3 regions of the Kitasatospora sp. NPDC018058 genome follow, and region 2 is predicted to be linked to each of the others. Evidence: riboswitches for the same ligand, from Rfam matches in the RefSeq annotation. Region 2 holds a riboswitch; each other region holds the start of a gene.
What was found. A riboswitch is a leader RNA that binds a small molecule or an ion and turns the genes downstream of it on or off. The one in region 2 is predicted to bind cyclic di-AMP.
Positions count from the first base shown of each region.

Region 1: linked by a shared signal. The riboswitch ahead of ACH4E7_RS26440 (peptidoglycan DD-metalloendopeptidase family protein) and the one ahead of ACH4E7_RS07990 (NlpC/P60 family protein) in region 2 are both predicted to bind cyclic di-AMP.
Region 3: linked by a shared signal. The riboswitch ahead of ACH4E7_RS31045 (CAP domain-containing protein) and the one ahead of ACH4E7_RS07990 (NlpC/P60 family protein) in region 2 are both predicted to bind cyclic di-AMP.

Region 1 is NZ_JBIRFA010000019.1:113,229-122,943, forward strand. Features, by position in the region: gene ACH4E7_RS26420 ((2Fe-2S)-binding protein) at 192-977, shown strand; gene ACH4E7_RS26425 (alpha-amylase family glycosyl hydrolase) at 1,252-2,838, opposite strand; gene ACH4E7_RS26430 (DUF2470 domain-containing protein) at 3,296-4,015, shown strand; partial or broken gene ACH4E7_RS26435 (hypothetical protein) at 4,028-4,812, opposite strand; gene ACH4E7_RS26440 (peptidoglycan DD-metalloendopeptidase family protein) at 5,268-6,254, opposite strand; cyclic di-AMP (ydaO/yuaA leader) riboswitch at 6,257-6,435, opposite strand; gene ACH4E7_RS26445 (MFS transporter) at 6,748-8,283, shown strand; gene purB (adenylosuccinate lyase) at 8,309-9,715, opposite strand, start outside.
Region 2 is NZ_JBIRFA010000004.1:259,473-269,187, reverse strand. Features, by position in the region: gene ACH4E7_RS08005 (glycosyltransferase 87 family protein) at 1-937, shown strand, start outside; gene ACH4E7_RS08000 (hypothetical protein) at 980-2,191, opposite strand; gene ACH4E7_RS07995 (NlpC/P60 family protein) at 2,197-3,243, opposite strand; gene ACH4E7_RS07990 (NlpC/P60 family protein) at 3,470-4,603, opposite strand; cyclic di-AMP (ydaO/yuaA leader) riboswitch at 4,614-4,767, opposite strand; gene ACH4E7_RS07985 (NlpC/P60 family protein) at 5,105-6,142, opposite strand; gene ACH4E7_RS07980 (NYN domain-containing protein) at 6,343-7,656, opposite strand; gene ACH4E7_RS07975 (hypothetical protein) at 7,968-8,231, opposite strand; gene ACH4E7_RS07970 (rhomboid family intramembrane serine protease) at 8,433-9,215, shown strand; gene ACH4E7_RS07965 (Lrp/AsnC ligand binding domain-containing protein) at 9,257-9,538, shown strand; gene ACH4E7_RS07960 (aminotransferase class V-fold PLP-dependent enzyme) at 9,542-9,715, opposite strand, start outside.
Region 3 is NZ_JBIRFA010000027.1:108,234-117,948, forward strand. Features, by position in the region: gene ACH4E7_RS31025 (ParB/RepB/Spo0J family partition protein) at 1-740, opposite strand, end outside; gene ACH4E7_RS31030 (ParA family protein) at 737-1,891, opposite strand; gene ACH4E7_RS31035 (CocE/NonD family hydrolase) at 2,406-4,061, opposite strand; gene ACH4E7_RS31040 (hypothetical protein) at 4,491-4,763, opposite strand; gene ACH4E7_RS31045 (CAP domain-containing protein) at 4,909-5,826, opposite strand; cyclic di-AMP (ydaO/yuaA leader) riboswitch at 5,829-5,997, opposite strand; gene ACH4E7_RS31050 (hypothetical protein) at 6,515-7,441, opposite strand; gene ACH4E7_RS31055 (VOC family protein) at 7,771-8,151, opposite strand; gene ACH4E7_RS31060 (replication/maintenance protein RepL) at 9,490-9,715, shown strand, end outside.

The DNA of each region.
Region 1 (9,715 bases), on a different contig from region 2:
TGGGAGCAGAATCGGTGCACGCCCGACGCGGCGGTGCCGGGCAGCCGGGGCGCGGCGGTACCGTTCATGCCCATGATCGGTGTCCGACCGCGCCCCTGGAGGCCCGCCTCGATGCCCCTGCACCGCCGCCCGACCGCAGCCGGGCCGACCGAGCGTGGCGTGGGGTTCAACGACCGTACCGGGGAGGGCCGTTGAACCCCGCGCCCGACGACCACCGCCGACCCGACGACCACCGCCCTGCCGACCGGCGCGCCGACTACGGCCGACTCGCCGCCGTCGGCCCGTACTTCGCACTCGGCACCTCCCCGGAGGGAACCCCGCCGCCCGGCTTCCGACCGCTGCCGGAGCTGTACGGCACCGGGACGGACGCGCCGCTCGCCGCCCGGATCCGGGTGGTGGCACAGCGACTGGGCACCGCCGAACCCCGGGTCGCGGCTTCGATCCTGCACCTCGGGCTGGCCGCCCGCTTCTGGTCGGTGGGCCTCGGCTCGGCCGTCCTCCTGGGGGCGGTCCCGACCCTGGAGCACGCCTGGGTGCGGATCCCCGACCAGGGCCCGATCGACCTCTGGACCCCGCCGGAGCCGGAGTCCGAGTCGGAGCCGGCCGCCGTCACCACCGCGAGTCTCGCCGATCAGCTCCATCAGGCCGTCCTGCTGGGCCAGTTGGAACCGCTGGCAGCGGCGGTCCGAGCCGCCGTCCCGCTCTCCGCCCGCCTGCTGCTCGACAACGCCGCCTCCGCCCTCGCCGGAACCCTACGGGTGCTGGACGCCCATGCGCCGGCCGCCGGTCGGGAGTTGGTCGCGGAGCTGCTGGACCGCCCACCGCTCGCCGGATCCGGCACGCTGCGCACCGGCCCGCACGGCACGGCCTTCCGACGCACCAGCTGCTGCCTCTACTACCGGCTCGGGCCAGGCGCCGGACTCTGCGGGGACTGCTGCTTCACCCGACCACCGACCCCCGGGAAGCGAGACCGCTGAGCAAGACCGTTGAGACCTCACACCACTGACATCCGGACAGCATGAACCGCTTCACAGCCCGCGCCCGACGTGTCCAAGGCCAGGCGCGGGCCGCCGGCCCCCACCCGGCGCCGATGCCCCTGGCGCCGGGTGAAGCGACTTCTCGGTCAAGGTGGTGAATGCAACCAATACAGATGGCAAATGCAACCACCTGTGGATGCGGCCTACAACCATCCGACGTCGATCGAAAGCCGGGCCGACCCCGGAACGCTCAGGACGACACGCCGGGCCCGGATCAGCCCAGCTCGAACACCCCGTACGAGAAGCCGTCCGCCCGAAGCTCGCCGTCCGCCACCCGCACGCCCTGCGCCTCCAGCGGCCGCACCACGCGCTCGCCGTCCACCAGCCGCACCGCCCCCGGCTCCCGCCGCGGGTTGACCGCCACCAGGTACCGCCCGGACCGGGTGTACACCAGCGGGTACCCGGCGTTGCGCACCTCCACCCCGCCGGACGCGCCCAGCCCCGGGTGCGCCCGGCGCAGCGCGATCAGCCGCCGGACGGTGTGCAGCAGCGAGGTGGGGTCGGCGCGCTGGGAGAGCACGTCCGGGCGCTGCGGGTCCGGGTCCAGCGGCAGGTAGAACCGCTCGGGCGGCCCGCTGGAGAAACCGGCGGCAGGACCGGGCGTCCACTGCATCGGGGTCCGCGAGCCGGCCCGGTTGTAGCGCGGCCCGAGCACACTGCCCTCGACGTCCGGCAGTCCGGGCAGGTAGCGCATGCCGATCTCGTCGCCGTAGTAGACCGCGGGCAGGGTCGGCCAGGTGAACAGGAAGGCGAAGGCGGGGGCGAGTTGCTCGCCGCCGCGCGGGCCGGTGGCCAGCCGGGAGAAGTCGTGGTTGGCGGTGGGCAGCACGATGTGCCCGTCGCCCTCGGTCAGCTCGGCGGCCGAGCGCCAGGCGTCCAGGAAGGGCTGCGGGGTGCCGCGCCCCTCGGCCTCGAAGTAGCACGGGCCCTGCTGCCAGAACTCCTCCACCGTCCCGGCGTTGTTGTTCCAGAGCGACCGCAGGGGTAGACCGTCGTCGTTCCCGCCGAAGTGCAGGAAGAAGTCCGCGTGGAACCCGGCCGCGACGGCGGCGGCGGGCTCGCCCCACTCGGCGAGCAGCGCGGCCCCCGGGTGGGTGCGGTCGAGCCAGTCGCGCAGCTCGGTCCAGACCTTGGCGGTCTCGACCTTGCCCGGGTCGTCCTTGACCAGCGAGTACGCCATGTCCACCCGGAACCCGGCCACGCCGAGGCCGAGCCAGTGCGCCATGATCCCGCGCAACGCCGCCCGGTTGGCGCGCGGGCCCTCGGCGTCCACCGGCTGGCGCCATGGCTCCGCTGAACTGCTCTGCGCATAGCCGAAGTTGAGCGCCGGCTGACAGTCGAAGAAGTTCGGCCGGTACCAGCCGGGGCGACTGCCGGGCGAGGCGACGAAGCCGTCCACCCGCCGGTCGGACCAGATGTAGCGGTGGTCGGACGGGTCCTCGGCGGCGGCCAGGAACCAGGGGTGGCGGTCGGAGGTGTGCCCGGCGACCAGGTCCAGCAGGATCCGGATGCCCCGACGGCGCGCCGCCTCGACCAGCGCGACCAGGTCCTCGGTGCGGCCGTAACGCGGCGCGGGGGTGAAGTAGTCGGTGACGTCGTAGCCCGCGTCGCGGAACGGCGAGGCGAAGCAGGGGTTCAACCAGACGGTGTTCACGCCGAGCCAGACGAGGTGGTCGAGGTGCTCGGTGATGCCGGCGAAGTCTCCGATGCCGTCACCGTCGGAGTCGGCGAAGGTCTGCGGATAGATCTGGTAGAGGACGGCGTCGGCCAGCCAGTCCGGGCCGGGGCGGGTCGAGGTCATGGGGTGGGTCCTCCTACCGGGTCCGGGGGCCGTACGGGCCGGGGCCGAGGGGTCGGGCTCGCCCGGGCCGAGCCGGGTGCCGACGATTCTCGTCCGATCCCGGCCGCCACGCTACGACGCCGACGCCTCCGTGAAAACCCCGGCCCACCGGGTGATCTCCGCCCAGCACCTCGCCACGACCGCCTCCGGCGGCACCACGTCAGTCCCCGCGCACACCGATCCAGATGATCCGTCACATCCGGCGCGGGGTAGGCCGCCCGGGCCGCCATCACCCGAGCCGCCCGGGCGGCCCACTTGCCACACCCCGACACGAACATTAGGTTAGGCTCACCTAACTATCGGGAGGTCCGTTCATGAGCGATCGCAGCGAGCGAATCCATCAAAGGTGCGCGTGGGCGAACGCCCCTGCCGAGCGGTGGGGGTACCCCCGGCCGGAGGCTGGGGAAGAGGTGGGCGCATGAGCGAGCGCAGCGGCGACGCCGAGGTGCCCGAGCCCACCACCGCCGAACGGGTCCACAGCCTGCTCAGCACGACCTCCTCGCTCACCGTCCGCGCCCTCGGCGAGCACCACGACCTGGACACCCCGGTCTCCGTGCACGGCTCCCGGCTGCGCCTGCGCGCCCCGCTGGACGCCCCGCTCACCGCGGCCGCCGCCGGCGCCACCGAAGGCCTGGCCGTGGTCGTCGACGTCACCGACGTCTCCCCGGTCGCCGTCCGCGACCGGATCCGCGGCCGCCTCACCCTGGCCGGCCGACTGCACCTGGCCCACCTCGCCGACGACGGCCTCAGCGTCCACCTGCGCGTGGACGTCGCCCACGCCGTCCTCGCCACCCCGTACGGCACCGGCGCGCTCACCGCCGACGATCTCGCCCTCGTCGCCCCCGACCCGCTGGCCCGGCACGAGGCCGCGCTGCTCACCCACCTGGCCGACGAGCACGCCGACGCCATCGACCTGCTCACCCGGCTGCTCGACCCGGCCCTGCTCGCCGGGCATCCGGACATCCGCCCGCTCGCCCTGGACCGCTACGGCCTGGTGCTGCGCCTGGACCACCGACACGGTCACCGCGACGTCCGCCTGGTCTTCCCCGAACCCGCCGCCGACACCGAGGACTTCGGCCACCGGATGCACGAGCTGCTGGCCGCCGCCGAACTCGGCCTGCCGGTCCACCGGGGCTGACCGGCCTCCGGCTCAGCGCTCCACGGCCTCCTCCAGCACGATCCGCCCCATCCGCGCGTACCGCTCCGGCCGCCAGCGCCGCATCGCCAGCGCCAGCCCGATCCAGCCCAGGAACACCCCGATCACCAGGTACGGGATCAGCCGGAACAGCAGGGTGCCCGAAGCCGCCCCGGCCGCCGCGTCCTCGTTGACCACCAGCAGCGCCACCACCCCGGCCATCGCCACCCCGCCCACCAACGGCGCGACCAGCGTCCGGCACCAGTGCGCGGTCTCGGGGTGTCTGCCCCGCACATGGAAGTATCCGACCACCGCGAAGGAGCAGAGCGTCTGCACGACGAGGATCGCCATCGTCCCCAACAGCGCCAACAGCGTGTACAGATGAACGTACGGGTCCATCCCCGCCGCCAGGAACGCCAGCACCAGCCCGGCCGCGATCACCGACTGCACCACCGAGGCGACGTACGGCGAGCCGTGCCGCGGGTGGGTGCGGCCGAGCGCCGGGTGCAGGAAGCCCTCCCGCCCGATCGCGTCGAGGCCTCGAAGACGATGTACGCCATGACCGCGAGCAGCCCGGAGGCCATCCCGGCGACCCTGCCCAGCCCGTGCGAGACGTACCCGTAGAACGCCCCGGCCGCCGTGATGTGCCGGGCCATCGCCACGTACCCGACCGAGAACACCGTGAGCACCACGGTCGCCACGATGTACGCGGCGGGCGCGCCGACCCCGTTGCCCTGCCCGATCACGATCGGCAGGTTCCCGGTCATCGCGGTGATCGGTGCGGCGGTGGCGATCGCCATGAACACCACGCCCGTCAGGCCCACCGAGCCCGCCTTCAGCCGGTCGACCCGGCCCGCTCCCCGACCGCATCCCCGCTCCCGACCGCCATCCGGCCTCCTCGTCCGCCCACACCCGTCCGCCCACACCCGTCCGCCCGCCGGAGAAGGGCTGGGCGGTGACTGCCCGACAGCATCGCGCGACCGGGGCCGCACCCGAAAGACGACGAATCTCGCCAAAGGCAGCAGGAGTTGACGCCAGGTTCGACCGCTCGAACACGCCCGGAGCCGGAAACGGCAGCGGCCGGCCCGGCTTCGCGAGGAATCCTCGCGAAGCCGGGCCGGCCTTGGGCGTGTCCCGCGCCCATGTCCACTGATGCGGCGATCACCCGGTCGAGCGGTCACCCGACATGACCATCCCGGGCGGTCGATTCGCCCCGCAACAGCGGTGGTTCCTGAAACCCGCGGTCAGCGCAGGGTCAGAGCGCGACGCCGTGCGCCCGCAGGTAGGCGACCGGGTTGATGTCCGAGCCGTACTCCGGACCGGTACGGATCTCGAAGTGCAGGTGCGGGCCGGTCACGTTGCCGGTGGCGCCGGAGAGGCCGAGCCGCTGGCCGACGGTGACGGTCTGACCGACCTTCACGCCGATCACCGACAGGTGCGCGTACTGCGCGTACTTGCCGTCGGCGAGCTTGATCTCGACCTCGTTGCCGTAGGCGCCGCCGTTGCCGGCCTTCACCACGACACCGTTGGCGACCGCGCGCAGCGGGGTGCCGGTGGAGGCGACGAAGTCCTGGCCGGTGTGGTGGCCGGAGGCCCACATCGAGCCGGCCACGCCGTACGCCTCGCCCAGCACCGGGTTGGCCAGCGGGGCGACGTAGCCGGAGGTGGCGGCGACCGGGGCGGCCGGCTTGGCCGGGGCGACCGGGGCCGGGGCGGCCGGCTTGGCCGGGGCGGCGCTCTGCACCTGGGTCTGGAGCTGGGCGCCCGGCTTGGCGGCCTCGGTCTTGACCTGCAGCTGGGTGTCCGCGGCCGCGGCGGCGCTCTGGGTGACCGGGGCGGCCGGCTTGGCCGGGGCGGCCGGAGCTGCCGGCTTGGCGGCGTCCGCCGCGAGCGAGAGCTGCTGGCCCGGGAAGATCAGGTCCGGGTTGGCGCCGACCACCGAGCGGTTCCGCTCGTACAGCGCGTGCCAGCCGCCCTCGACCTGCTTGGCGTCGGCGATCGTGGTCAGGGTGTCGCCGCTGACGACCCGGTAGCTATCGAACGCGGCGGCCGGAACGGCCGGCTTGGCCTCCGCGGCGGCGGTGTGCTGCGCGACCGAGGCGGCCGGCGCACCCGGGGCGGTGTGCGCCTGGGCGCCCATCGCGGTCACGAGCGGCAGGGCGAAGGAGGCACCGGTGACGGCGATGCCGATGCCGAAGCGGGCGGCGCGGGGCAGGGCGATACGACGGGCCTGAGCAGGCATGGATTTCCTCTCCGACGCCTGCGAGGTGAGCTGTCGGGTTCGGGCTGGAGTTGCCCGGCCGCATGCGCGGCTTCACCCCAAGCCGGTCCTGGACGTTCGCGCTGAGAAGCGCGAACTCCGGACCGGCGACTTACCTGTGGGTCCCCCGCTCCTGCCGTACAGAGCTCAGTTCGAACCATCGGGCAGCGGCAGGACTCGGCGTTCCACCCGGTGGATCCACCCGGGCTGGCCGGGCGGTCGCTGAACTAAAACCCATCCGTTCGGGTGAAGCAATGTCGATCTCTTGAACCGGCGACATCCCCCCGGAGGGTGGTGACCCTCCGCATGACCCGCCGCACGGTGCGTACACAATCCATTCACCGAGCGCCACTGATCCACGACCCTGTGCCGATCTCCACGCCCCAGCGCGACCGTGCGCTCACGCACCGCTCGCCACGGACGCGCCACGCGGTGACCCTTGTCACGTACGCCCCGCCGGGAGCAGGATCGGGCCGTGGCCACCTCAACAGCCGGCACCTTGCGCCTGGGCACCGCGCAGGGTCGCTGGGTACTCCTGGCAACCGTGCTCGGCTCCAGCATGGCGATGCTCGACGGCACCGTGGTGAACGTCGCCCTGCCCCGGATCGGCGCCGACCTCGGCGCCTCCCTGGCGTCCCTGCAATGGACGCTGAACGCCTATCTGCTCACCCTGGCGGGCCTGATCCTGCTCGGTGGCGCGCTCGGCGACCGGTACGGAAGGCGCCGGGTCTTCCTGATCGGCGTGGTCTGGTTCGCCGCCGCCTCCGCGGCCTGCGCCGCCGCCCCGAACATCGAAGTGCTGATCGTGGCCCGCGCCGTCCAGGGCATCGGCGGGGCACTGCTCACCCCCGGCTCGCTCGCCATGCTCCAGGCGGTCTTCCATCCTGACGACCGCTCGGCGGCGGTGGGCCTGTGGTCCGGCCTCGGCGGGGTCTCCGCCGCCGTCGGCCCGTTCCTCGGCGGCTGGCTGGTGGACGGCCCCGGCTGGCGCTGGATCTTCCTGCTGAACCTGCCGCTGGCCGCCGCCGTGGTCGCCGTGACCTCCCGGTACGTCCCGGAGAGCCGCGACGAGTCCGCCTCCGGCCGCTTCGACGTGCCCGGCGCACTGCTCGCCGCGCTCACCCTCGGCGCGATCACCTACGCGCTCACCGCCGCCGGGGAGGGTCTGTCCCCCGCCGTCTGGCTCACCGGCGCGATCGGCCTGCTGCTCGGCGCCGCCTTCGTCGCCGTCGAGCGCCGCACGCCCGAACCGATGCTGCCGCTCGGGCTGTTCTCCTCCCGGCTGTTCACCGCCGTGAACCTGGTCACCCTCTGCGTCTACGCGGCCTTCAGCGGGGTGTTCTTCCTGCTGGTGGTGCAGCTGCAGATCGTCTCCGGCTTCTCCCCGCTGGCCTCGGGCTTCGCCCTGGTGCCGATCACCGTGCTGATGCTGACGTTCTCGGCGCGCGCCGGGCGCCTCGGCAAGCGGATCGGCCCCCGTATCCCGCTCACGGTCGGCCCGCTGCTGTGCGCCACCGGGGTGCTGCTGATGCTGCGCATCGGCCCCGGCTCCTCCTACGGGGCGGACGTGCTGCCCGCCGTCGCCGTGATGGGCAGCGGGATGACCCTGCTGGTCGCGCCGCTGACCGCGACGGTTCTGGCCGCCGTCGAGGTACGGCACGCGGGCATCGCCAGCGGCGTCAACAACGCCGCCGCCCGCGCGGCCGGCCTGCTCGCGGTGGCCGCCCTCCCGGCGCTGGCCGGGCTGAGCGGCGACGCCTACCGGGTGCCGTCCTCGGTGGACTCCGCCTTCCACACCGCGATGCTGATCTGCGCGGGTCTGCTGGCCGCCGGCGGGCTGATCGCCTTCGCCACCGTCCGGGGCAATGTGCTCGCCCCCGAGGAGCACCCGGTGGCCGAGCCGAACTGCGACTGGCCCTGCGCCACCACCACCCCGCCGCTCGACCCCGGACACGCCCGGACGCACGAGGGCCCCGCCACCGGAACGGCGGCAGGGCCCTCGGAGAGTTGACCGATCGTCAGGGAATGCCGCTCTCCTAGAGGATGTCGGCCGGCGCGTACTTGGCCGCCTCCGGGTAGGCCGCCGCGACGGTCTCCACCTGGCGGACCACCTCGGCGACCTGCGCCCCGGCCGCACCGGTGAACGACAGCCTGTCGGCCAGCAGCGCGTCCAGCGCGGCCCGGTCCAGCGGGATCCGCTCGTCGGCGGCCAGCCGGTCCAGCAGCTCGTTCTCGCGGGCGCCCGCGCGCATCGCCAGCGCGGAGGCGACGGCGTGCTCCTTGATGACCTCGTGCCCGGTCTCCCGGCCGACGCCCGCGCGCACCGCGCCCATCAGCACCTTGGTGGTGGCCAGGAACGGCAGGTAGCGGTCCAGCTCGGCCTCGATCACGGCCGGGAAGGCGCCGAACTCGTCCAGGACGGTCAGGAAGGTCTCCAGCAGGCCGTCGAAGGCGAAGAAGGCGTCCGGCAGCGCGACCCGGCGCACCACCGAGCAGGAGACGTCGCCCTCGTTCCACTGGTCGCCGGCCAGCTCACCGGTCATCGAGGCGTAGCCGCGCAGGATCACGGCCAGGCCGTTGACGCGCTCGCAGGAGCGGGTGTTCATCTTGTGCGGCATCGCGGAGGAGCCGACCTGGCCCTCCTTGAAGCCCTCCGTCACCAGCTCGTGACCGGCCATCAGGCGGATGGTCTTGGCCAGGCTGGACGGCGCGGCGGCCAGCTGGACGAGGGCGGTGAGCACCTCGAAGTCCAGCGAGCGCGGGTAGACCTGGCCGACGCTGGTCAGCACGTTGTCGAAGCCGAGGTGGCCGGCGACCCGGCGCTCCAGCTCGGCCAGCTTCTGGGTGTCGCCACCGAGCAGGTCCAGCATGTCCTGGGCGGTGCCGACCGGGCCCTTGATCCCGCGCAGCGGGTAGCGGGCGATCAGCTCCTCCAGACGGCGGAAGGCGACCAGCAGCTCGTCGGCGATCGACGCGAAGCGCTTGCCCAGCGTGGTGGCCTGCGCGGCCACGTTGTGCGAGCGGCCGGCCATGACCAGCTCGGAGTGCTGGGCGGCGAGCCGGGCCAGGCGCACCAGGACGGCCACCGTGCGGTCGCGCACGTGCTCCAGGGACTGGCGGATCTGCAGCTGCTCGACGTTCTCGGTCAGATCCCGGGAGGTCATGCCCTTGTGGATCTGCTCGTGGCCGGCGAGGTCGCTGAACTCCTCGATCCGGGCCTTCACATCGTGGCGGGTGATCCGCTCACGGGCGGCGATCGAGCCGAGGTCGACCTGGTCGATCACCCGCTCGTAGTCGGCGACGGCGTTGGCCGGCACCTCGACACCGAGGTCCTGCTGGGCCTTCAGGACGGCGAGCCACAGGTGGCGCTCAAGGACCACCTTGTGCTCGGGGGACCACAGCTGGGCCAGGGTCGCCGAGGCGTACCGGGAGGCCAGGACATT
Region 2 (9,715 bases):
GCCGCTGCTCGGCCCGATGATCTACAACCGCTTCGACATCCTGGTCACCGCGCTCGCCCTGGCCGGGCTGCTGGCGCTGGTCCGCCGCCCGGCCGTCGGCGGGCTGCTGCTGGGTCTGGGCGGCATCGTCAAGATCTGGCCGCTGATCGGCCTGATCGGCACCCCCTCCGGCCGCCGCACCCGCCGCTCCTGGACGCTGGCCGCCGCCACCGCCGTCTCGGTGGGCTTCCTGCTCGCCGCCGGGATGAACGGCGCCTTCGACTTCCTGACCTTCCAGGCGGACCGCGGCATCGAGGTCGAGTCCGTCGGCGCGCTGCCGCTGCACTTCGCCCGGATCGCCGGGGCCTGGGACGGCAGGGTCACCATGAACTACGGCTCCCCCGAGATGCTCGGGCCGTGGGTCAGCGTGATCAGCAAGGTGATGATGGCCGGCACCGTGCTGGGCTTCCTCTGGCTGCTGCTGTGGCGCTTCACCGCCCACCGCCGCAACGCGGCCACCATGTACGACGCCGCGCTGTGCGCGCTGCTGATCTTCGTGGTGACCAGCCGGGTGATCAGCCCGCAGTACCTGGTCTGGCTGATCGGCGTCGCCGCGGTCTGCCTGACCGTACGCGGCACCAGCCAGCGGCCGGTGGCCCTGCTGATCCTGATCGCCTGTCCGCTGACCCTGGTCGAGTTCCCGACCATGTTCACCCAGATCCTCGCCAGCGACCCCTGGGCGATCACGGTGCTGAGCCTGCGCAACCTGCTGCTGCTGACCGCCGCCGTGCTCTCCGGCATCCGGCTCTGGCGCTCCACCCGCGCCTCGGCCCTGCCGCCCACCGTGGTGCTGGAGGAGACCCCGGCGCTGCCGCCCGCCTCCTCCTACCCGGTCCGCCCCGGCATCGCGTACGAGCAGGACCTGCTGGACGGCATCGACCACCCGGCCGGCCGTTGACCCTCGGGCCCGGTCGGGCGCCGAGGGCCCGTCTCCCGGACGCTAGCCCTTCAGCGCCGACACCTCGGTCAGCCAGAGCGCGGTGAACTCGGCCGACCCGACGCCCAGCTCACCACGCAGCAGCCGGTCGATCCGGTGGTCCCGGTCCTCGCCCTGCCCGTCGCCCGCGCCGACCGCCCGGTAGAAGGCGACCAGCCGGTCGGGCCCCCAGCGGCGGGCGATCAGGTCACAGGCGAGCCAGGACTGTTCGTAGGCCTGGGCGATGCCGCTGGCGCCGGCGGTGAAGTCCCGGTCGGCGGGCAGCGCGGTGGGCGGCTTCCCGGCCGTGACGTCCCGGGTCAGCTCGGGGGCGATCTGCTGGGGGCGGCGGCCGGAGTCCCGGTAGGCCGTCCAGTCGGCGACGCCCTCGGAGAGCCACAGCGGGGTCCAGGCCCGGGTGTCGGCCCTGGTCGCGACGTGGGTGGCCTCGTGGGTGACCACCACCTGCCGGCCGAAGTCGCTGAGCCGCCCGAACGCGTCGGGGTTGACCACCACCCGGTCCGCCGGGGTGTGCCAGGGCGCGCCGGGGGCGGCCACGGTGACCGCCGCCATGCCCGTCCAGCCTGCTGGGTCGGCCTCCAGCAGCCGGGCGAACTGGGTCTCGTCGGCGGGCAGTTCGAGCAGCAGCCGACCGGGCCAGCCACCGCCCCAGACCGCGCTGACGGCCGGCACCGCCTTGTCCCCGACCGCCACCAGACCGGCCGGGTCGGGCCCTTCGGCCAGGCCTTGCACCAGGCAGTGCTCTCCGGGGGCGGTACGGGCGGGGCCGAGGTCCCACAGCGCCGGGGGCCCGCTCGCGGCCTCCTCCCGCTCGACCCGCCAGCCGCCCGCGTCCCGGACCAGCGCGATCCGGCGCGGGTACACCACCGGGTACTCGTCGTACCCGACGATCCGCACCGCCAGCTCGGCGGAGGCGGTCAGCCGGTCCGGCCCGTCGACCGCCGAAGACCCCTGATCGGACGACAGCACCAGGTTGCGGTAGAGCGCCTCGGCCCCCGTGAGCCCGGACCACGCGGGCAGTGAGCGCGCCCGCGCCGCCAGCAGCTGCGTCACCTCGGCGCGCTGGTCCGCCGCCCGCCCGGCGGGTGCCGGCGGGGCGGCCGGGGGCAGCGACAGCTGGGCCAGCCCGCCGGCCGCCAGCAGCAGCGCACCGCGCCGGGACAGCACGCAGCCGGCCGGGTCTATCAGGTGGGGCTCGGCCGGGCCGGAGGGCATCGCGCTCAGAGCCGGACCACCCCTGACACCGGCATCGCGTTGACGCTCTCGTACCGCACCTTGGCGCCCGGGTAGGGGGCGTGCACCATCACCCCGCCGCCGGCGTACATCCCGACGTGGTGCATGTCCCGGTAGAAGATCACCAGGTCTCCCGGCCGCGCTTCGGAGAGGCTGACCCGCTGCCCGGCGTACGCCTGGGCCTGCGAGGTGCGCGGCAGGGTCACTCCGGCCTGCCGCCAGCTGTAGTACATCAGACCGGAGCAGTCGAAGGCGCGGGGCCCGGCTGATCCGTAGACGTACGGCGAGCCGATCATCCGGACCGCGGCGGCCAGCGCGGCCGCCCCGCGCTCGGAGGCGGGCGGGGTGGTGCCGAGGTCCAGCCGGTCGGTGCCGCGGGTGGCACGCTGTTCGGCGTCCTTGGCGTCCTGGACGGCCATCCGGGCCCGCTCGGCCGCGCCCAGGCTGTCGAGCAGCTTCTGTGCCGTGGCCAGCCGCTGCCGGATCTGCTGCTTGTTCTCGGCCAGCGAGCGCCGGGCCTGGTCCAGCTCGGCGAGCTTGCCCGCGGTCTCGGTGCGGCGCTGGTCGAGCCGGCGCTGACGGCCGACCAGCTCGCGCAGGGTCTCCTGCTGCCGCTCGGCGGCCTGGCCGAAGGTGCGGGCCCGGGCGAGGTAGGACTCGGGGTCGCTGGAGAGCATCAGCTGGGCGGTCTGGGTCATCCCGCCGCCGCGGTACTCGGACCCCGCCACGGTCGCGAGGTCCCCCCGCAACTGGTTGAGCTGGTCCTGGGCGGCGGCCACCTCGCCCTGCAGGGTGGTGGTCTCGCCCTGGAGCCGCTTCTGCGCCTCCTGCGCGGCGTTGTACCTCTCGGACGCCTGCTCAGCCTCGTCGTACAGCTGCTCGACCTGTGCCTTGACGTCCTTGCGGTCGGGGGTGTCCGGCCCACCCGGAGCGGCTTGGGCACTGCCGCAGGTCGCCACGCCCAGGGCCGTGGTGGCGGCTGCGGTCAGTACCAGCGCACGGGCGAGCAGTCGGGAACGGCGATGCACGGGCATGGCGGCAGCGGCTCCAATCCTGCGGCGCGGCCCGCGGCCGCGCCCCAGCGGGCGGCCGTCGAGCGGGAGTCCGGTGGCAGACGTTAGCGAGTCCGGGCAAGCGAGTCCAAACCCCTCCCGACCCGAATATTTGACCACTAATCGGACATTCGCCCGAGCCGCCGGAAAAGCCGCAGGCCCGGCCCTCCGTGACGGAGGACCGGGCCCGGAACGGCCTGGGCGGGAATCAGACCCGCACGATGGAGGACAGCGGCATGTTGGAGACCGCCTCGTAGCGGACCGACGCACCCGGCTTGGGCGCGTGCAGCACCTGGCCGTTGCCCGCGTAGATGCCGACGTGGTGGGCGTCGCTGTAGAAGATCAGCAGGTCGCCGGGCTGGGCCTGGGAGATGTCCGAGCCGATCCGGGTGCCGGCGCCGGCCTGCTCCTGCGAGGTGCGCGGCAGCGACACGCCGACCTGGTTGAACGCCCAGACCATCAGGCCGGAGCAGTCGAAGGAGCTGGGGCCGGTGGCGCCCCAGACGTACGGGCTGCCGACCTTGCCGGCGGCGGCGGCCAGTGCGGCGGCACCGTGCGAGCTGCCGGGCGCGGCCGGCTTGACGACCGGCGAGGACGAGGAGCCCGAGCCGATGTCGGTGCGGCCGCTGTCGCGCGAGGCGCGGTCGGAGGCGGCCTGCTGCTGGGCGGCCTTCGCGGCGGCGTCGGCCTGGGCCTTGGCGTCGGCGGCGGCCTTCTCCTCGGCCTGGCGGATCGCCTGGCGCTCCTGCTCGGTCAGGGTGTTGAGCAGGTCCTGGGCGGCCTTCAGCTTGTTCTGGACCTCCTCCTTGGAGGCCTTCAGCTGCTGGGTGGTGGACTCCAGTTCGGCGAGCTTGCCCTGGGCCTCGGTGCGGTCCTGGTCGAGCTTGCGCTGCTGCTCCTGGAGCTGCTTCAGCTGGTTCTTCTGGGTGTCACCGGCCTGGTTCAGCGCACCGGCCTGGTTGAGGAAGTTGTCCGGCTTGGACGAGAGCATCAGCTGGACGGTCGGGGATATGCCGCCGTTGCGGTACTGCTCCCCGGCGATCTCGGCGAGCCCGCCCTGCAGGTCGGTCACCTGGGACTGCTGCCGGGCCACCTGGTCCTGCAGGCCGGAGACCTGCTTCTCCAGCGCCTGCTGCTTCTCCTGGGCGGCGTTGTACTTCTCGGTCGCCTGCTCGGCCTGCTCGTTGAGCTGGTCGACCTGCTCCTTGACCTGCTCCTTGGTCGGCTGCGGGTCGGCGTGCGCGCCGGACTGCGCGGAGAGGGCGACGGCTGCCGCGGCGACACCGGTCAGGATCGAGACACGGGCGCGGCTGGCGGGCTTGGGACGACGATGGGACGCCACGAAGGCGGACTCCTTCTTCCTACGGCCGCCTACCGGGTGAGCTGACGGGTTCGGGCCGGAAGCATGCCCTACGACGCCTCACGGCCGTTCCACCGGCCGACCTGGCGCCGATTCACCCCGGAGGAACGTGGTTCCCCGGCTCCGCTCCGCAGCGCCCCCGACCACTGGGCTCCCCTGTCGGACAGTCGCTTCGACCTGCCCCGCTGTTTCGCGAACTCGACGGAAACCACCGCCGCCACCCCGGCTGGGTGATCGACACTGCGGTGGTTCGGGGCACGACCCTAGTAACTGAACCGTGATCCGTTCAAATCCTTGTCAGAAAAAAGACGGAAGATTACCCATGTTCTTTTGTGAAAATGACTGATGGTGATCACTGCTGCACACAAAGCTGATCGGTTCTCACCAGTCGGACACTGCACCCGCAAACCCGAAGCGCCACCCCCGATAGGAGGGTGGCGCGGATCACAGGGCCGGAGTCGGCCCCTCGGGCGTGTCGGGTCGTCAGACCCGGCGAATCGTGTTGATCGGCATCGCGTCGGCCTTCATCACCTTCACCACGTCCCCGGTGTGCGGCGCGTGGACCACCATGCCGTTGCCGATGTACATCCCGACGTGGTGCCGGTCGCTGCCGTAGATGACCAGGTCGCCCGGCTGAGCCTGGTCCAGCGAGGGCACCCGGGTGCCGACGTCGCCCTGCTCCTGCGAGGTCCGCGGCAGCGAGACGCCGGCCTGGGAGTACGACCAGACCATCAGACCCGAGCAGTCGAAGGTGTTCGGCCCGGTGGAGCCCCAGACGTACGGCGAGCCCTGCTTGCTCATCGCCTTGGCGACGGCCACGGCCGCGTAGCCGCTGGCCGGCGGCAGGCTGCTGAGGTCGACCCGGGCGCTGCCGCGCGAGGCGCGGTCGTCCTGCTGCTGCTGGGCCTTCAGCGCGGCGCGGTCCGCGGCGCTGAGCGAGTTCAGCAGGTCCTGGGCGGTCTTCAGCTTCGCGTTGACGTCCGCCTTGGCCTGGTTCAGGTCCTTGGTGGTGGAGTCCAGCGAGGCCAGCACGGCGGCGGCCTCGGCCTTCTCCTGGTCCAGCCGGCGCTGCTGGTCGAGCAGGCCCTTGAGCGCCTCGGTCTGGCTGGCGCTGGCCTGCTGGACGCTGGAGGCCTTCTCCAGGTAGCCGGACGGGTCGGAGGAGAGCATCAGCTGGACGGACGGGTCGACGCCGCCGGTGCGGTACTGCTCGCCCGCCACCTGGGCCAGGCCGGTCTGCAGCTGGCTCATCTGGTCCTGACTGCGGGCGACCTGGTCCTGCAGCTGGTCGGCCTGCTTGCGGAGCTGGTCGGCGCGCTCCTTGGCACCGTTGTACTTCTCCGCCGCCTGCTCCTGCTCCTCCTGGAGCTGGTCGATCTGAGCCTTGACGTCAGCCTTGCTCGGCTGCGGCGCGGCGTGCGCGGCCACCTGGGCGGAAAGGGCGACCGCGGTCGCAGCGGCAGCGGTGAGCACGGAGACCCGCGCGCGGCTCGGCTGCTTGGGACGGCGGTGGGAGGCCAAGGGACCGGCTCCTTCTTCCAACGGACTCACCTGTTCGGGTGAGATTCCGGAAAATAGGTTTGACGCCAGACCCTAGTGAAGATCTACCCGTTTTGCCACTCCCCCGAAGGCGTGAAGTCCGGTTCCCACGCTGACTTCACGGGATCCGCACAGCCTCGCAGAACGGGCGATGACCAGGGGTCGATCCGCCCGGACCGAGGTCAGGGCCGGGCCAGCCGGTTCAGCAGCAGCACCGAGGCCACCGGGCGCGCGCCCGCCTTGCGCACGCCCTCCGCCACCTCCCGGTCGGTGGACACCACCACCACCGGACGGCCCTGCGGCTCGGCACGCACCAGACGACGGATCAGCTCGTCCGCAGTCTCACCGGTCCGGCTGAACCGTACCCGAACCCCGCGCGGCGGCGCCATGATGACCGGAACGTCCAGGTCCTGCCCGTCGAACACACAGGTGACCTCCGCCTGGGTGCGCTGGGCCAGCATCGCCAACCCGCCCAGCAGCCGGATCCGCTGCTGCTCCAACGGCAGCGTCGGATAGCCGGTCTTGGTCACGTTGTAGCCGTCCACCACCAGGTGCACCTGCGGGATCGCCAGCAGCTGGTCCAGCAGTGCCGGGTCGTCCTCCGCCAGGCCGCGCCGGGCCACGTCGTGCGGTGAGGCCGCCCCCGGCACCACCGCCTCGACCAGGTCCGCCGGGCGGATCTGGGAGACCGGCAGCGCCAACTCCCGCTGCAGCCCCTGCGCCGACTGCAGCACGGTGTCCAGCAGCAGCCGCAGCCGCATGTCCTCGACGCTGCGCCCCTCGCGCGCCGAACGGCGGCCCTGCTCGGCGACGTTCTCCAGCTCGGACACCCGGTGCCGCAGCCGGCGTGCCTCGCTCTCGGCCGCGCCGCGCTCGCTCGCCGCGTGCGCCCTCGCGGCCTCCAGCTCCCGGGCCACCCGCCGGGTCTCGGCCTGTGCCCGCCGGGTGTCGCTCTCCAGCGAGCGCACCTTCTTGCGCAGCGACTCGGCCTCCCGCCGGACGCCCTCGAACTCCGCGCGCTGCCGGTCCAGGTCGGCCCGCGCGGCCGCCCGCACCTCGGCCAGCTCGGCCTGCAGCTTCTCCACCAGCCGGCCGGCCTCCGCGGCCGCGTCCTCGGCGCCGACCCGCTCGGCCTCCTCGCCGGCCTCGGTGACCAGTCGGCTCCAGCCGGCCGAGCGCACCAGGTAGGCGGCGGCTGCGACGTCCATCGGATCGGCGGCGCCGGGAACGGTGCCCGACTCCAGCGCCTTCACCAGATCCGGCTGGCCCAGCCGCAGCCGCTCCGCTATGCGCACCCGGAAGGCCGGCTCGGACTCCAGCGCCGCCGCCAGCGCCGTGGCCGCGTACTTGGCCCGGCGCGCGGGGGTGAACTTGACGTACTGACGCAGGCTCTGCGGCAGCTCCGTCGACGGCAGCCCGCCCAGCGCGTCCGAGGCCAGCCCGACCACGCGCCGACGCACCCCCTCGGGCAGCGGCCGGTCGAGCTTCTCGACCACACGCTCCGAAACGGCGTCCGGGGCTCCGGACTCACCGGACTCACCGGACTCGGCGGTCTCCGGGTCAACGCCCTCCGGGAGGGGGGCCTCGGACGGGGCCGCCTCGGCACCCGGCTCCGGTGTCGGCGCAGCGGGCTGAAGCCCCTGCGCTTCGGCGGGCTCCTTCGCTGCGTCCACCACGTCCTCGGCTCCGATCCTGGTCCAGCGGGTGCGGCCGCGGCCGCCCCTGTCGTCACGCTCCGTGCGTCTTGTCTGTATTGTCCCGTGCGGCGGACGGGCGCGTCGCGCACCGCCCACCGCACCGACGGGGGTCAGCCCTGCTCGGCGTGGGCCTCCGCGCCCTCGGCGCCCGGACGGGCCACCAGCTCGACCTGGTCCACCGCGTTGCACCAGCGGCAGCGCACCGACTCGATCGTCTCGCTGTGCACCTCGGTCTCCTCGACCTTGGACTCGCCGGCCAGGTCGAAGTGCAGGAACTCGGTCACCCGCGCGGTGCGGGTCACGTCGAAGCGGGTGAGGTTGCCGCACAGCGTGCAGCGCCAGCGCGTCTCGGCGGTCAGAGCGGGGACGGTCATCGGGGATCCTCTCGGCTGGTCCCTGGGTGGGCTAGGCGCTCCCCCCGGAGCCCCGGCGTCGGCGGCGGGAGGCGGGAATGCCCGCCCCAAGCCTATTGCCTGGGGCAACCACCACGACCACCGGTTACCGGAACCCGAGGGCTAGTCCACCTGCCGTAAACCGCCGTGTCACCTGCGGCGTCCGGAGGGATGCTTGGCCGCATGGCACTCGCGGCCCCCGACCACACCGACGCGCGGGACGGCCGCCCGACGGTGCCCGCCCCGGCGGTCACCTACGCCCTGATCGCGGTCAACACCCTGGTCTTCCTGCTCGGCCCGGCAGCCGGGCTCAACCCGCTGTACAGCAGGGGTCAGGCCCGCCTCTGTGCCGAACAGCGGTACGAGCAGCGCTGGGGGGCCGTCCCGGCCGAACTGCTGGCCGGACACCCGCTGACCGCCGAACAGCTGGCCGAGGCCCCCGACCCGGTCCCCGGCTGCCCGGCCGCCCCCACCCCCGGCAAGCACCCGGCGGTGTCCGCCCTCACCGGGCTCTTCCTGCACGCCGGCTGGCTGCACCTGCTGGGCAACCTGCTCTTCCTCTATGTCTTCGGCCCCACCGTCGAGCGTCGACTCGGCCGGGCCAGGTTCCTCCTCTTCTATCTGGCGGCCGGCAGCCTGGCCTCGTACGGCTTCGCGCTCGCCGAGGCGCACTCGGCGGGCTCCACCCGGGTCCTGATCGGCGCCTCGGGCGCGATCTCCGGCGTGCTCGGCGCCTATCTGCGCTTCCACCCCCGCGCCCGGGTGACCACCCTGGTCCCGCTGCTCCTCTTCCTCCCGCTGCGCTTCCCGGCCTGGCTGGTGCTCGGCCTCTGGTTCGCCCTGCAGTGGTGGTCGGTGCACTCGGCCGGGCCCGGGGTGGCCTACCTGGTCCACGTGATCGGCTTCTCGGCCGGCTTCCTCTACGCCTGCACCGTCGTCGGCCGCCCCCCGAGACGCCCCGGCTGAGGCCCGATACCCTGGCCGCACCCCACAAAGGAGCCCGAACAGTGATCACCGCCATCGTCCTGATCAAGACCAGTGTCGACCGCATCCCGGAGATCGCCGAGGCCATCGCTGCCATCGAGGGCGTCAGCGAGGTGTACTCGGTGACCGGCGGCTACGACCTGGTGGCGATGGTCCGGGTCCGCCGCCACGACGACCTGGCCGAGGTCATCCCGGGCCGGCTCAACAAGGTCCCGGGCGTGGCCCACACCGAGACCCAGATCGCCTTCCGCACCTACTCCCAGCACGACCTGGAAGCGGCTTTCGCCCTCGGCCTGGACGAGTAGGACTCACCCCTCGCGACGGCCCCTGTCGATCTGCACAGTGGCGACGCAACGGCCACCCTCGTTGCGGTAGTTCCAGGCCGCGCCGTCCGTGACCAGCTCGCGGACGGCGGTCAGGAAGCGCTCGATGTGCTCGTCCGGCGTCCCGGCGCCGAAGCTCACCCGGATCGCGTTCAGGCT
Region 3 (9,715 bases), on a different contig from region 2:
TTGGCGCGCTCTTCCTCCTTGAGCCGCTCTTCGAGGGCGAGGAGAGCGTCGGTCGTCAACGACCTGTCGTCCTTGTAGGCGCGGGCCAGGCGCCGACCGTAGCGCTCGGCCATCTCACCGCCGGCCAGCCGGTCCTGAATCGCCGAGGGGAGGGTCAGGAGCAGGATCTGGTTGCCCACCCAGGAGCGGTCCCGGCCACGACGGCGGGCGACCTCGGCAGCGTTGCCGTCGCAGGCCTTCAGCAGCTGCTCCAGGCCCATGGCCCGCTCAATGATGTTGAAGTCCTCACGGTCCTCGTTCTCGGCCATGAGGTAGTCCATGAAGTCGGCCGGGCTGGTCGCCAGGTCGTCGCGGACCACGAAGTCGAGGACCTCCAGCCCCACCTGCGAGGCGGAGCGGTGACGGCGCTCGCCGTTGAGGAGGACGAACTCGGCTTCCTCGCTGATGAGGCGGACGTGGTTGGGCCACAGCGCGAGGTAGGCGGCGCGGGTGACCGCGACACACGCCGTGGTCTGCTTCTTCGCCAGACTCCGTCCCAGAGCCTCGCGCTGCTCCTCCGTGCCGTAGTAGCGGCGGGGGTTCATGGGGCACAGCGCGACCCGGTTCAGGGGGAGGCGCTGGATCTCGTAGTCCGGAATCGCTCCTTCGGCCTGGGCCTTGGCCCGGCCCCGCTCGCTGCGCGGCGCGCGGCTGATGGCCCCGAAGGCGCCCCCGGTTCCGAGTCGGTCGGCTGCCTTCACTTGGCGATCCTCCTCGCGATGTCGCGCATGACGTCGGCCTGGTCGCTGTCGGGCGCGTGAACGAGCAGCGGCGTCTTCATCCGCACGGCCTCGCGCTGGTCCTTCAGGTCGTTCACGACGGCGATCACTTCGGGGTGGCCGAGGCTCTTCCAGGAGTCGAGCGAGGACGTCACGACGTAGCCCTTGCGGACGTCGTAGAGGTTGACGACGAAGCCCAGGTCATGGACGGTGATGTCGAGGTCGTCGCAGAGGGAGTCGATCTGCTCGCGCAGGAGGGTGTAGGCGTCGGCGGAGGAGTCCTCGGCCTGAACCGGGATCACGATGCCGGAGCTGCCCGCGGGCTCGCCGTCGCGGGTCCGTGCGTAGTAGATCGCGTTGTCCATCGCGTATCCGAGACTCGGGGGACAGTCGACGATCACGAAGTCGAACTCGCGCTCGATGGCGCCGAGAGCCTTTTCAAGGGCGGTCTCCTTGACGCGGATGTCGCGGGAGGAGACGAGCTTGGCGTCGAGCAGGAAGCCGTCGGTGCAGGCCGGCAGGAGGTGCAGGCGGTCGCCGAACGTCTCCCCCGGGATCTCGATGAGCAGCTCGCGCAGGTCGGCCTGCCGTTCGCCGCACATGTTCTTGACGAGGCTGTCGCCCTTGATCGGGAGGTGGTCGTGGCCGAACTGCTTGGTGAGGTGGCCCTGGGGGTCGAAGTCGACCAGGCACACCCGGTAGCCCATCTCCGCGAGGGCCTGGCCGACACCGGCGGACATGGCGGTCTTGCCGACACCGCCCTTCTGGTTGCCGAACGCCACGCGCCGGGCTCCGGTCTGCGGCCGGCTGCGGTGGGGAAGCGGGTTCGCGTCCAGCCAGAGCCGGATCGCCTGGGCGAGGCCCTGGTTGAAGTTGAGCCTGCGGTCCGAGCAGTCCGCGCGGAAGGCCTTGTACAGCGCCGAGGGGACGTAGGTGGAGAACGAGTCCGACCGGGCGGTGTCGATCAGGTCGAGCGGGTGGTCGGCCTCCCGCCATGCCTGGATGCCCTGGGTGACGGCGTCCTGGATCGAGATGTTGACGGTCGCGGCGCGGATCTTCAGCTCCCGCCGCAACTGCTGGGGGAGTTTGGTAACTACCTTGTCCCGGTCATCGGGCATGGCTGGTGCGGTCATGAGGGGAGTTTACTAACCGCTGGCCCGATGTCAGCACACGCGACACAGAGCAATTCAGACCTTCCGTCCATATCCACCGGCTGTGTCGGCCTGCCGATCGATGTTGTCCGCGGACAACATCTCCAGCCCGCCGGAGCGGCCCGTCGCAACCGACGTTCCCTCTCATGTTGTCCGCGGACAACATCTCCGGCTCCGAAGCGGCGACCGCGGCCGACGCTACTCCCCCGCCCGGCCCGGTCTCGTGCGCCGTGTTGTCCGCGGACAACACGGCGGCCCGCGACGGCTCGGCCACGACGGGCCGCGCGGCCGGGGCGGGGATGTTGTCCGCGGACAACATCGTGAGCGTGTCCCGCTGGACGATGCGCTTGGCGCGCTCTTCCTCCTCGAACCGCTCCTCGCCGGTCGGTGGCTCCACGGCCTCAGGGCCGGACGGCCGTTCGCCGCTGGGACCCCACGGGCCCAGGAGTCTCCTGGGCCCGCACGCTCTCGGGGGTTCCCGGCAGCGGCCGGACGATCAGCGCACCGGCAGCGCCAGATCGGCCGGGTCGGCCGTGGTCGAGCCGAAGGTCACCCGGGAGCCGAGCGGAGTCTGCCCGCCGTACAGGGCGTCGCGGGTGCCCAGCACCAGCGCCAGGCGGTGGCCCGCCGGCAGGTCGTAGGCCGTGGCGAAGAGCGGGACGTCCAGTGGGAACGGCTGCTCGGGCGTCCGCCCGGACCAGCTCTGCGGCGCGTGCGAGATCAGCCGGCCGACGCCGAGCGCGTCCACGTCGTAGAGGTAGGCGACGACCGTGCCCTGCGGGGCCGTCGCGGTGACCGTCGTGTGCACCCGGGCGACGCCGCGCAGCGACAGGCCCTGCGGGTAGGGCCTCGACTGCCGGACGACGGCGGCCGAACGGGCCAACAGGGGGACGACCACGGTCGGCGGCTGGTGCACCGCCTGGTCGACCATCCCGGACAGCAGGGCGACGCCGCCGCTCGCACCGGAGGGGATGCCGCCGAGCACGGTGGTCCGCCAGTTCGCGGAGGCCGGGTCGCCGGAGGTGTCGGCAGCGAGGGTCTCGGCGCCGACCGTGAGGTGCTCGGTGCGGGAGCTGACGGACCGCCAGTCGGCGTGGCTCTCGGGCGCGCCGGAGGGCCGGACCTCCAGGTGGACCGGCTGCGGTCGGGTGTCCGGGGCCGGGGCTCCCTTGACGTACTGGTCGAGCCACGAGCGCGCGCTGTTCCAGGTGGCGTTGTCCAGTCCGAGCAGTCCTGTGAATTCCTGGCTCGCGTGGTCGCCCGGGCGCAGTTCGAGGCGCTTGGGCACGGTCAGCCGCTGGTAGAAGTCGGTGACCTGGCTGGGGTTGAAGAAGCTGTCGCCCCAGGCGTTGGCCATCAGCACGGCGGTGCCGTTCGCGTTGATCCGGTCCAGGTAGCGAGCCGGGGAGCGGGTGTCCGCCCAGCCGATGACCTCGGGCAGGTCACGGTCGGCGAAGAGGTCGTCAAGCACCCGTGCGAACTCGGGGCTCTTGCGGCCGGTCGGGGCCTGGATGCCGGCGAGCACGGCCGCGGCCTGCAGATGCCGGGTCTGCCCGCTGTAGAGCGAGTCGGTGAGGTCGGCCCAGCCGCTGAGCGAGGCGACGGCCTTGATCCGCGGATCGAAGGCGGCGCCGAGCAGGGTCAGCCCGCCGCCCAGCGAGAGCCCCACCATGCCGACCCGGTCCGGGTCGGCCGGGGTGTGCGCGAGCGCCCAGTCGATCACCGTGGAGATGTCCGCGACGTCCTTGGGCCCGGCGACATCGACCTTCCCGCCGGAGCCCCAGAAACCCCGCACCGTGTAGGTGACGACGACGTACCCGTCGGCGGCGAGCGCACGGCCCTGGGCGACGTACTCCAGGTCGTTCTGCCCCCAGCTGGCCGGCTGCACCACCAACGGGTAGCGCCCCTGCGGATCGGCTCCCGGCGTCCCGGGGGCCGGGGTGAACACGTCGGCCTTGAGGACGACGCCGTCCTTCATCGGGACGTCGGCCAGGCGGAACGACCCGACACCCACCGCGGCCGCGAGCGGCGAGTCCGCGACGGCGGGCTGTGCGACGGCGGGCTGTGCGACGGCGGCCCCGCCGAGGGCGAGCGTCGCCGCGAGGACGGCACTCGCCGTCCGGCGTCCACGGCTGGGGGTGGGTCGTTCCATCACGCGCTCCATCTGTGCTCGAACCGATCGATTGCCGGAGCGTAGCGATCTGACGGACCCTCAGGGGAGGTGGTGATCAGCCAAATTACCGGCCAGTAACGCCATCGCCTCGATCTGCCACAAGATCATTGATCGGAGAGGTCCCGGCCGGGTTCGGGCGCGGGGTTCGGCACGCTGCTGCCCTGGCATCGGCCCAGAATCGCTGGCCGCCACCGGCACGGCAAGACCATGACCGTCGGCCGGGAGCAGCACGACGTTGATCACGTGGCAGCCCGGTCCTAGGACGGGGCTGCCGCCCGCACCGCGGCCGCCACCAGCAGCCGGACCCTCGCCGAACGCCGAGATCGCCGAGCGCAGGACCCACAGCTCAGCTCGTTCTGAGACATCGGTACGGCCCGCTGTCGTGCCAGGTACCGGCCTCCCGTGCGGTCAGACGAGGCCGGTGAGCTTGTCAGGGTTGACCTGGAAGCGGAGGTTCTGGATGCGACCATCGGCGATGTCGTAGGTGAGCGCGCCGACCGAGCATCCGCCCATGGTGAACAGGATGCCTTCCTCGCCGCTGATGACTGCCGACTCCCGTGCCATGCCCAGTGGTTCGGGCTTGGCAAGGACGCCGGGCATCCAGCGGGCGACCGGGTCGGTGCCGTGCAGCGGGCGGCGGGCCGCGGTGACCTTGCCGCCGCCATCGGACCAGGCGGTCACGTCCGGGGTCAGCGGCTTGGACGGTGTCCGCCGGCCGATCCTCCGGCCGCCTCCGTCCCACGGGCCGGGTGCCCGCGGGACGGAGGCGGCCGACCCGCCCGAAACGGGGTCGGGCCGGCCTCGGCTCACGTCCTTGACGGACGGGTCAGTTGGAGAAGTCCTGGGTGAGCCAGACGGTTCCACTGGCATCCCGGTGGACGGCGATGCCGATGTGGGTGAACTCGCTGCTGAGGATGTTCTTGCGGTGGCCGTCGTTCGGCGGCGTCTCGTTCAGCATGTCCTGGGTCAGGCTCACCGCCATGGCGGCGATGTCCTGGGCCGAGGTGGAGACCCCGTTGCCGTAGCCTATGTTCTCCCCGGCGGCGTTCCACTGGACGCCCGCGGCCGTCTCCCGCGCCCCCAACTCGGCCTCGCCCGGGCACTGGTGGGACATACCACAGCCGTCGGCCATCGTCTGATCGTGGGCCTCGGCGCTGCTGGTCAGCCCCGACGTGATGGTGTAGGCGGGCAGACCCTGGGCGGCCCGCGCCTGGTTGATCAGATTGAGGACCTGCCGCACGGCGTCCGAGCTCGAACCGGTCTGCGCGGCCGGGGTGGTGGGTGTGGCCGCGGGGGCGGGGGCGTGCGTGGCCGGGGCGGACGGGGACGACGGCGCGGACGTGTGGGACGCCGGGGTCGGAGCCGGAGCGGAGGGCCGCGCCGAGTGGGAGCCCTGGGACTCGCCACCGGGGCGCGCGGTCGCGGATTCCGGGGCGGGGGAGGCCGGGGCGGACGGCGACGGCGCGGCCTGCGAGGCTTCGGGCGAGGTCGGAGTGGAGGTCGGAGTGGAGGGCGGGCCGGCTTGGTGGCGGTGCTGGCCATCGGAGTCGCTCTGGTGCCGGTGCTGGTGGTGCTCCTGCCACCCGGCGTGGCTCGCGTGGGTGTAGCCGGGCGCGGCGGAGGCTCCGCTCGCGCTCAGCAGCGGCAGCATAAGGCCGGCGCCGGCGATCCCGGCGGTGGCGGCCAGACGCGGGGTGTGTCTCCGGCGCGCACGGCGATGCCGGCCGGTACCTGAAGTCAGCATGGGGCGTCCCTCTGCGACGCCTGCGAGGTGAGCTGTCGGGTTCGGGCCGTGAGGTAGCCCGGCCGCACGCGGCGGCTTCACCCCTAGCCACACCCGTCTCGCCCGCGAACGGGCCGAGCAGGGCGCGGCGAACTACCTGGTTCCCCCGCTCCTGCCCGGTGCACTGCTCGACGTCCGGCCGACCGGTGGACAGGACTCGGCGTCCCGGCGGCAGGGTCCGCAGGTGCGAACAGCCTGAACGCTAGGCAGATCGACCCGGGAGACACAAGTTCGTATCGTGCATATCACACCGACATCCGGCGAAATCTGATGGAAAGACATATTCGCTGATATACCGCCGCATATATACCCTAATCGGACAGCTTCCCCGGCCGTCGATGCCGGTCGTGACGGCCGCCGCCCCGGAGAGGCGGAGGCGGACGAGGCAGCCGGCTCGCGTCAGTCGACGACCGGCCCGTGCGTGCGGCCGCGCTCGAGTTCGAGGAATCCCGAGGCCGACGACTCCACCGCCCGCACCGACCCGGCCTCCGACACCGGCGACCGCATCACCGTCGTCTACGGGGTGTAGCGCCCGGGGTGCCGGCGGAGCGCGTTGGAGTGTGCACAGACAGCGGCGGCGGGTTGTTTCGCCGCCGCCGCAGAAGACTTCCGGACCGCTGTCTCAGCCGTAGCGGCGGCGGGGTGCGGGTTAGGCCGCGCCTGTCGCGCAACCGGTCTCGAGAGCGATGAGGCGGTTGGCGAGGGTGCGCGCCGGGCCGGTGAGGCCCTTGAGGATCTCCCGGGCGTAGGGGCTCCGGGGGTGGTGGGCGAGGTCCTGGACGGCGCTCCAGAGTTCCGCGATGCCGGCCAGGCTGTGCTGGACGTGGCGGATGGCGTCGTGGCGCTGGGCGAGGTACTGCTCGGCTCTCTGATGGGCGTCGCGCCAGTCGACATCGCCCGCTTCGGCGGTCCGGGCGAAGGCCGGCGTGGTGTCGCCGTCGGCGAGCCGGATGGCGTCGATCTCCTCGACGCGCCGGCGCAGGTGTTCCTCCTCCTGTCGGGCGTCGAGGGCCACGGTGGCGTCGGTGAGGGCGAGGTGGCCGGCGATGACCTGCTCGGCGAGGTCGGGGGCGTCCCGGCGCAGTCGTGCGTGCTGGGCGAGGAGGGCCTTGGCGTCGGCCTTGCGTCTGCGGACGGCGGTGTAGGCGGCGTTGAGGGCGAGGGTGCCGGTGCGGACCTGTTCGGCGAGGTCGGGGGCGTGTTCGAGCACGGTGGTGGCGATGGACAGCCGGGTGACGTTGATGCCGTGGCGGGCGGTGTCGGACGGGAGTGAGCCCGGGGAGAGTGAGCGTGCCATCGCGGCGATCATGGCGTGCTGGCTCGCGGTGGTGTTCGGGTGGTGGCGGTTGGCGGACACGATCAGGCAGACCGGATCGTCGCCCTGATAGGTGGTGAAGCGGGGTTCGACGTCGGCCAATTCGCAGGCGGCGAGTCGCCCGCGGCCGTCCAGGAGGACGCCGTCGGCGTCCAGGATGACGGGCTCGGTCAAGCCGTTGCTCTCGATGTCCTGGGCGAGGTCGAGGAGTTCGTCGGGGCTGAGCATCGGGAACAGGGCGGTAACGGGGTGGACCTTCACGGTGGGGGATCTCCTTGATCAGGATGGGTACTGGGGCAGAAGACGCCACAAAGGGGCATATGGTTCAGCGATTGCGCTCGTCGACCTGGTCAAACATGGCGGCGTTGGTGGCGTACCGGCTGCGGTGCCGGACGTGCGGGTGATACGGCGCCACTTCGGACGGTGCGTCGCTGTGTTGCGGACGAGACGGCCCAAGCCGCCGCGTCGGCGCAGAACCGCCGCCGGCGTCCTCGGATCGCCGAGGCCCCACAGGAAGTTCCGACCTCGTCCACCGGGACGCCGACGGCCCGGACGGAACCCTTCGCCCGAACGGTCGGCGTGCCGACGCGTCAGAAGCCGCCGTACGGAACGGTGATGGCCTCCATGCCGTGCCCGGACGGATCCCGGAAGTAGACGCCGCGGCCACCGTCGTTGTGGTTGATCTCGCTGGGCCGCGCGAACCTCGGGTCGGCCCAGTAGCTGATGCCGCCCTCCTGCAGGCGGGCGAAGAGCTCGTCGAACTCCCGCTCCGAGATCAGGAACGCGTAGTGCTGCGGGGTGAACTGATCGGGCCCGGTGGCGAAGTCCAGTGTGACCCCGTTCGCGAGCACCAGCGGTAGGAACGGGCCCCAGGGCTCGCCGAGTTCGAGACCCAGCAGGCCGGCCAGGAACTCGGCGGACTCCTGGCGGTCACGGGCGAAGACGATGGTGTGGTTCAGCTGTACGGACATGATGGGGATGCCTCCAACACGGCCCCCGGGGCGAAATGCTCTTCCATCCGCCGGCCGGGACGGTCGGGCGCCGGTACCGGTGCCGGGCGAATCGGGCGGGCAATCCCCGCCTCTCGCAGCCTCGGGCCACGGGGCGGGGAGCGGAGGTCAAAGGCTCAGGGCGACGGCGGCGTCGATGCCGCCGAGGAACAGCGCGACGGTGGCCTCCCCCCCCCCCCCCCCGACGGAAGGGGTGGTCCAGGGCGAGGTGACCGGGGCCGGTGGCGGCGGTCTTCATCGCAGGAACCCCCTTTCGGGCATGGGCGTCGACCCGTTGCGTGGACCCGCTCCCTCCACGCTACGACTCACGTTCGCCGGACGGTCGGCTCGGCCCGTCTCCGTTGCGAACCGCCGGCTTCATCGCCCGGAACCCCTACCGGGCGCGCCGCGCGCGTCAGGACGGCAGCACGTCCGGTAGGTCGGGACGCTGCATGGGCTCAGGTGGGCCTTCCCCGAGCACGGGCTTGGGCGGCCGCGTGGTCCTGGTCGAGCCCCATGACCAGGAACAGGCCGTGCTGCCTGCATCATCGGCTGCGTCTGTGCTCTTCCGGGCTCCGCCATCTGCGCGGGGGACATCCGGGGTGGGTGTGGAAGCGCAGAAGATGGTTCCCGAGCCACGGACCTACCGCCGACACCTTGCGGGGCCAGACCCGTGCGATTGGTGGCGGACCGCATGGTGTCCAGCGCCGCGGCCGTGTGGGGGTGGCCGAGGCGACGGATTTGGAAGTCGTGTGGTGCTGAAGTCGCCACCTGCAAGTGTCCTCCGCTTCGGGCTGCATACGGCGAGGGCATGCCAGGGGTGACCATGCGTCGGTTGCTGTTCAACGGCCTGGCGGGAGCGCACCACATGTGGGCGGGGGACTGCCCGCGTGGGTGGGAGGGAAGCTTCTTCAGCGAGGCGAGGCGAGGCGAGGCGTGGCGCGCCGGAACCATGCCTCGCCGGCAGCCTGCGGTAGGAGCGGTGGCGGGCCTTTTTTATGTAAGAGGACAGCTGGCCGATCCCGCCTCTGACCTGCGAACTTGGAAAATCAAAGGTCTAGCTGCGCCGACACTTGGGTCGTTTCTGTGTCACGGAACGCCGACATTCGGGCCCAATGTTTCGCAATGCTGCGAAACATTGGGGTTGGTGTGCGCCGACACCCGGGACCTCCCGCGTGATCGCCGGACCTGGCCAGACGAACCGGCCGCCGAGAGTCCCGACCACGCCCACGACACGTGTTTCGCACTCGCGCGCAGAATGCTTCGCACCATTGCGAAGGACGTGTAGCCTGCTGCCGACACGAGCAAAGGATCACGGTCTTGGCACAGGCAGAGCGCGACAGCACCCGCAGGCAGGCACCCGGGCGGACCCGCCAGCCGAGACTCCAGCCCGCCGGCCCCCAGCACCAGCGCGACCTCGCCGCCGAGATCGTCCGCGGCTACGCCGGCCACCTCCCGAACGGCGTCTACGAAGCCCGCACCAAGTTCTACCGCCGCGCCCCCCACGAAGTCCTCGGCTCCGACGGCTACGCCCTCCTCAGCCGCT